Regions from separate parts of the Parabacteroides sp. KHUB-01 genome, predicted to be linked through region 2. Evidence: riboswitches for the same ligand, from Rfam matches in the RefSeq annotation. Region 2 holds a riboswitch; each other region holds the start of a gene.

Region 1 (2,341 bases), 1.6 Mb from region 2:
TGACAAATCCTGCTGCTGGATATCGAGGTGATTTATATAATCCTTTATAAAATAAGTGTTTTCCATCTTTCCCGAGAAAAACGACTGATTGTATGACAATCCCAGTATATGTTTTGCCAATATATCGTTAGAAGGCTCAAACTCAGTGTCGATTTCATCATAACGGTCGTTTCCTGTTCTGTTGAGCAAATAATTCAGATTAAGAGAATGATGTCTGTTGAAAGAATAGTTCAAATTGGCACGCGCAATCGTCAACGGGCGGTTGTAATGACGCAGCGAACGGTCTTTTCCTGTAATCTCATTTCTCGAACTTTCAATATAATTTCCATTCCAGTCGTATTTGCGGAAAGCAGAATCGACTGTCAGAGAATAATCCCACGTATGTGAAACAGAAGCATTAAACTGAAGTCCATCAACAAGGAAATCCTTTTTCTGATAACGTGCCGAAATATTCCAGGCATGCGAAAACAGCTCTGCCTCGCCATAAACCTTTTTCTGCGTTGAACCGGTCTGAAGTTCCTTATCTACTTTCGAGAATGAACCAGAAACAAAGAACAAATCCGCCCAGCTGCGGTTTGTAACTCCAATTTCAATCTGGCCGAGAAGAGAAAAATAGTCGTCGTGAAAGCGGCGGCGGTCAACTGCAACATACTTACGGCTTTCCTCATCCCAAACCTCAACACCTTTCATCATATAGTTGTTCTTCGAATAATTCACACCGATGGTCGGGCGAATAAGAAGTCCGGTTTTCTTTTCAACAAACTGAGCATTCAAATCTGCCTTGTGAGTATGGAATGAACCTATTCCATAGGATAAATCCAAATAGTTTTTCTTTTCTTCTTTAGTTATAATATTGATTGCTCCGCCCAAAGCATCGGCTCCAAGACTGGCAGGAACTACTCCTTTGTATATTTCAACGCGGTCGATAAGGTTAACAGGCAAATTGGCTAGAGAAACTCCGCTACCTTTCGTATCAAGAGGCATGCCGTCGAGGAAATAGCGGACAGAGTTTCCGGACATTCCATTTATCGAAAGTTCGAAATCGGAACCCAAACCGCCTTCTTCACGGATACGGACACCGGTTGTCTTGTTTACAATCGAACTTATATTATTTACCGAAGTAGTGAGTGATTTCACGTCAAGAGCATTAACAGAAAAAGCACCTTCCTTTAGTTTCTGGCTCTTGGTTTTTCCATAAACCTCAACATTATCCAAATCAACTGTTCCGCTTTTCAGAACAATATCCACTCTCCTGTTCTCTTTAATGCTGATTTTCTGACTTGAAGTTTCATAACCAACCGACGAAACAAGGATTGTGTATGTTCCCGGCTTAACTTTTATCTCAAAATACCCGTTGTCATCCGAATATGTTCCTATGGAAGTATTCTCAATGGCAACGGCAGCTACAGCCACAGGATTCTTTCCTTCGTCTTTCACAAAACCGGAAAGACTGACTTTCTCCTGGGCATTCAGACTGGAGAAAAACGTGAAAAAAATGAATAATAAAATGTTTATATGTCTCATCACCAATTTATTTTCCGTAAAAAAAGCACAGAAAACCCGGATATAAACAAAATAAACGAACAAGAGTGTAAGTTTTTCAACAGCATAAATTTGAAATAACCTATTCAGATGTTTGTCTGCTTTGTATCCCGAAAGCTTTCCGACAAATAATCAAGGACTTGGCAGGTCTTCTGACTTGCTCCTTCTTCGTGACGCCTTCCCGTCGCTATCCAGACAGTGGCAAAAGATATGCCCGAAGAATCCAAAAGAGCTTACAGCAGCGGGTCTGTTCAGGATTCTCACCTGATTCCCTTTTCATTGTATGACTGAGATTTCAGACATACAACACCAAATCGGCTGCAAAGGTAGGTATTTATTATATAATATCTCATGTTTTTAACATCTAAATCAAACTATCAAATTCATATTATCATTTATTCAAGAAAATCAAGGGCTTACATTTTCATCATATTTCTATGCGTTGGAAAACTTTTTTCATATATTATGAAAAACTTTTTTCACCGCAATGAAAATTTTTTTCCATATATTATGAAAATCTTTTTCCACATATTATGGAATTTCTTTTCCACCACAATGAAATTCCGTATTTTTCCCAAACTCGGAAAAAATACTCTATCTTTGACAAGCAAACTTAATTCAAAATATCATGACACAAACTAACAGATTACTATCGCTGGACGTTATGCGAGGCATAACGATTGCCGGCATGATTCTGGTAAACGACCCAGGTTCGTGGGAATACGTTTATGCACCGCTGAGACATGCCAAATGGGATGGCTTCACTCCCACCGACCTTGTTTTCCCATTCTTTATGTTT
Region 2 (2,341 bases):
CACCCAGATATACGCTTTTTCCAGCTTTCTTAAACTGATAAGCAAGCTTTCCGATAGTTGTAGTTTTTCCTACACCATTCACACCTACCACCATTATAACGTATGGTTTTTTATCTTCAGGGATAGTGAAACCATCACCGTCAACAGTATTGTTTTCTGTAAGCAGACTGGCAATTTCATCACGCAACAAGGCTGTCAGTTCCGAAGTTGTGACATATTTATCCCTTGCCACTCTTTTTTCAATTCGGTCAATGATTTTAAGAGTTGTCTCAACGCCTACATCCGAAGTGATAAGAACTTCTTCCAGATTATCAAGCACTTCATCATCCACCTTACTCTTTCCGGCTATTGCTCTGGTGATTTTGGTAAACACATTTTCTTTAGTCTTGGACAAGCCTTTGTCCAGATTCTCCTTTTTTTCTTTGCTGAAAAAGCTAAAAATACCCATATATCAAATCGTTTGCTTTATACTATGCATAATATCGAGCAAAGATATTAAAAATTCGTGAAACAACAGTATGTAAATTATTTAAGTTTCACAAGCTCTATAACTATAAGGAGTTATAAAGTTTAAAGTATGATTTTGAACCTCCGACTAGATTCTTTCCTCTTTATATAAATATTTGATATAAGACCAAAAGGGAAGCAAATATTCTTAAAACTAAGCTTTAGTTTCTATAAATTAAGCCTTAGTTTACAAAAACTAAATCTGAGTTTGTAAAAACTAAGACTTAGTTTTAAGAAAATATTTAATCCTAATGGCTACACAATTAATATTTGCAGGATTTAATAGACAAATTGGCGAAGTAAATAAGAAAAAATAATTTTTCTTGATTTCTATTTTTTATTTATATTTGCACCGTCTTGGTGAAATGATTAATCGTCCGATTATCATTTTTAAAAGGGAATCCGGTGAAAATCCGGAGCAGTACCCGCTACTGTAACACTTAATCGAAAAAGGGAATCAACACTATCGCCACTGTTTTTTCAAATGGGAAGGCATGATTTCCAAAAGGTGGAGTCAGGAAACCTGCCAAGATTAACGGATAATTTACATATCCCGGGATTAGGATATTAATTTACTATAAAACAAATAATATGAACATCAAAAAAAATCTTGTCATAGGTCTTGCTATGGCATGCGGATTATTCTCACAGGCTAATGCTCATGGTGACGGAAACTATGTGCATTCCGACTTGCTGTCGTCACTGCAGAAAGGCGACAAAGCTGCGTTGCTTATGGTTCATTTTGGAACTACTCATGATGACACTCGCCAACTAACTATTGACGCAATCAACCAAAAGGCAAAAGAATTGTTCCCTGAATTTGAAATCAGAGAGGCTTATACCTCAAGAATCATAATGGCACGACTTGCCAAAAGAGGAACAAGGAAGTTGAATCCTGCCGAAGCTTTGGCTCAGCTTAAAGCTGACGGGTTTACTCACGTAATAGTTCAATCGACAAATATAATTGACGGGGTTGAAATGGAATCTCTCCGCAAAGACATTGCCAGCATGGAATTTCTGTTCAAGGAAATCAGATTGGGCAATCCTCTGCTCTATTCCGTTGAAGATTATGAAAAAGTTGCTGAAATAGTTTCCAAGAAGGGAAAGGAAAAAGCTATGACTATATTGGTCGGTCACGGAACTTACGACCCGTCGACTGCACAATACGCTATGCTGGACCATGTTATGCAGACTAGCGGACATAAGGATTTCGTTGTCGGAACGGTGGAAGGTTATCCTTCTTTCAACAATGCTATCGACAGAATCCAGGAACAGAAGAAGATAAAGGAAGTGCAGCTTTTGCCTTTCATGTTTGTTGCCGGCGACCACGCCAAGAATGATATTGCCGGAGATATGAAGCAGGAACTTGAGGAAAAGGGCTACAAAGTGACTGTTCTTCTTGAAGGACTCGGACAAAATCCGGAAATCCAGGATATTTTCATTGACCATATTCGTTTTATGACAAAGCATAGAATGATTGATATCATGGATAAGAAAAAGGCATATACCGAAGAAGAGAGTAAATAATTCTCAGACCTCTCGAATTTATATTCCATAACTACTTATTGATATAATTATCTTGGTCGGGGTAAATATAAAATTTATCCCGACACAAACTTTACACGCTTAAAAAAATGAAAAAATTATTGACTATTTTACCGTTATTATCTTGTGCAATAACACTTTCCGCACAGGAAAAGAAAGAATATACAAACTTCAACGACACAACATTCAACATTCAGGAAGTCGTCGTTAATTCCATTCGTAAACCTCGCCCACAAATATCTAAACTGGAAGTTCCTTCAAAATATCTGCCTCTGTCAATAAATGCTCT
Region 3 (2,341 bases), 1.0 Mb from region 2:
CCTTTTGCATCAGAGAAGAAATTACTGGTACAACATTCCTCAGTCCGGTTTTCTTTTCTAATTCCGAAACGGTTAATTTCAGCACACCGGAAAGAGCATCAAGAACAGCAATTTCAGCCGGTCTCAGTTGTTCGGTCGCTTGAAAATCTTCATTGAGAGAAACGGCAGTTTCACTTTCCAGTTTGAGGCCCGAAGGAACTGCAGCTTTGTAAACATCACCAAGCTTACAGATATAATATTCGCTAATCCATTGCCAGAACCTCAGTTGTGGGCGGCGCAGCACTGGAGTGAGATCCAGAATTGCATAAATATCTTTCGTTTCATAGTTGGATTCAGGTTTTCTGTCGTGAACAGCCATGACAATAGCAGTATAATATTTCTTCTTACCGAAGTGAACAATTACACGGCACCCGGGTACAACAGATTTTTCCATATCTTCTGGAATATGGTATGTATAACTGTTTTCCAAGGGCAAAGGCAATATTACATCTGCATATTTCATATCATGAACTAAATATTAAAGAGAATAAAATTACAAGGATATAAAAAATGAAGAAGTTAAGAAATCCTTTTACCATATATAGGTGGATTTCCCAACTTCTTCCAAGATTAATTTATGAATTTTTAGAACAGAATTGCAGCGGAGATTGACCATCCACGATTCTTACCGTTCATATTCAGTTTGTCGATACTGTAATTGTCTGTTAATCCTAATCCGTAGTTCAAACCAACCTGAAGATGTTTGATAACTTCAACACCGGCACCAAAATTAAGACCGGCACTAAAAGATTTTGTCTTGAACTGATCGCCAACACTTCCCAAGTTATCAATAAAAGTATCAAAAGAATCACTGTTCCCAAGTTTGAATCCGATGTATGGACCCGCAGTAAGATATACTTTCAATATTGGCAATCCGAATTTCCATTTTAAATTAACAGGAACATCAAGATAGTCTGTACGGAATGTTTCGCCATAAGCTTCCATACCTTTCTGAGAATATAAAACTGCAGCATCAAATCCCAGACCAATTACCGGAGCCATCAATTCAACCATAGGACCGATATGAAATCCGGTCATATTTGATGCATTAAAATTCTCTACTGGATCTGAAAAATGTATTGACGAAATGTTTGCACCACCTTTGACACCAATTCTGAATTGAGCTTGAGCTGGTAAAGTCAATATTGCCAACAGAGCAATTAAAAATAAACTAAACTTCTTTTTCATATTCTTATATTATTAAAGTGAAAATTATGCCGATATGAAATAATACCTATATTTCATTACTGGCATATAAATCAAATACAAATAAATATATTAAAATTGAAATTCCATATAAATAAATTGCTAAAAAAAGAAAAGCACGATTACTGGCGGAGCTCATCCCGCCGGAAACCGTGCTTTTATTCCTAATTATTATGGCAAAATAATTAAAAAATCAAACTTGTTTGTTTCAGACGGATGAGTAAGAAATTTCAGATAAAAACCTTTCTGCAAGAAGTTTAATGGAAGAAGTTTATATCTTCAGGTCTTTCCTCGAAACCTTCTGAAACTGAGCATTGCAGGTCTTCTGACTTACTTCCAGATAAAGCGCCTTCCCGGATATTTACCAGTGGCTAAAGGAATGCTTTTCCGTTTTTATGAAGTTTACAGCAGCGGGACTGTTCAGGATTCTCACCTGATTCCCTTTTAATCTTATCCGGCGACAACCGGATTAAGAACAATGTTCAGTTGCAAATATAATGCTTTTTTGATATTATGAAACTCTATGCCGATTTAAATTTTCTCCAACGATTGTGACAAATCTTTAATAATATCGTCAATATGCTCAGTTCCAATTGACAGACGTACAGTTCCAGGAAAAATTTCCTGTTCCAGTTTTTCCTTGTCCGACAATTGAGAGTGAGTAGTTGTTGATGGATGAATTACAAGAGACTTCACATCAGCAACATTGGCAAGAAGTGAGAATATTTGCAGATTGTCTATGAATGCATGTGCCTCTTTGGTTCCACCTTTCAAATTGATGGTAAAAATAGAACCGCCACCGTTAGGGAAATATCTCTTGTAAAGCTCATGGTCAGGATGCTCCGGCAGAGAAGGATGATTTACCTTTTCCACTTTCGGATGAGATTTCAGAAAATCTACTACCCGTAAAGCATTATATACATGACGTTCAACACGTAGAGAAAGAGTTTCGATACCTTGCAACAGAAGGAAAGCACTTATCGGACTGATAGCAGCACCGGTATCGCGAAGGAGAATAGCTCTTATACGTGTTATATATGCAGCATTCCCCGCAACTTCGCTGAACACCGCACCATGATAGCAAGGATCAGGTTCC

The links. Region 2 has a riboswitch for cobalamin ahead of ACYIAR_RS02960 (sirohydrochlorin cobaltochelatase). Riboswitches for the same ligand answer to the same signal wherever they lie in the genome.
Region 1: it holds a riboswitch for cobalamin, as region 2 does, so the genes downstream of both, ACYIAR_RS09450 (TonB-dependent receptor) here and ACYIAR_RS02960 (sirohydrochlorin cobaltochelatase) in region 2, are expected to answer to the same signal.
Region 3: it holds a riboswitch for cobalamin, as region 2 does, so the genes downstream of both, ACYIAR_RS07255 (porin family protein) here and ACYIAR_RS02960 (sirohydrochlorin cobaltochelatase) in region 2, are expected to answer to the same signal.

Annotation. Positions count from the first base shown of each region.
Region 1 is NZ_CM153256.1:2,173,535-2,175,875, forward strand. It holds gene ACYIAR_RS09450 (TonB-dependent receptor) at 1-1,524, opposite strand, end outside; cobalamin riboswitch at 1,668-1,871, opposite strand; gene ACYIAR_RS09455 (acyltransferase family protein) at 2,171-2,341, shown strand, end outside.
Region 2 is NZ_CM153256.1:615,034-617,374, forward strand. It holds gene ftsY (signal recognition particle-docking protein FtsY) at 1-448, opposite strand, end outside; cobalamin riboswitch at 849-1,052, shown strand; gene ACYIAR_RS02960 (sirohydrochlorin cobaltochelatase) at 1,099-2,034, shown strand; gene ACYIAR_RS02965 (TonB-dependent receptor) at 2,142-2,341, shown strand, end outside.
Region 3 is NZ_CM153256.1:1,614,788-1,617,128, reverse strand. It holds gene priA (replication restart helicase PriA) at 1-502, opposite strand, end outside; gene ACYIAR_RS07255 (porin family protein) at 625-1,227, opposite strand; cobalamin riboswitch at 1,544-1,735, opposite strand; gene ACYIAR_RS07250 (O-acetylhomoserine aminocarboxypropyltransferase/cysteine synthase family protein) at 1,777-2,341, opposite strand, start outside.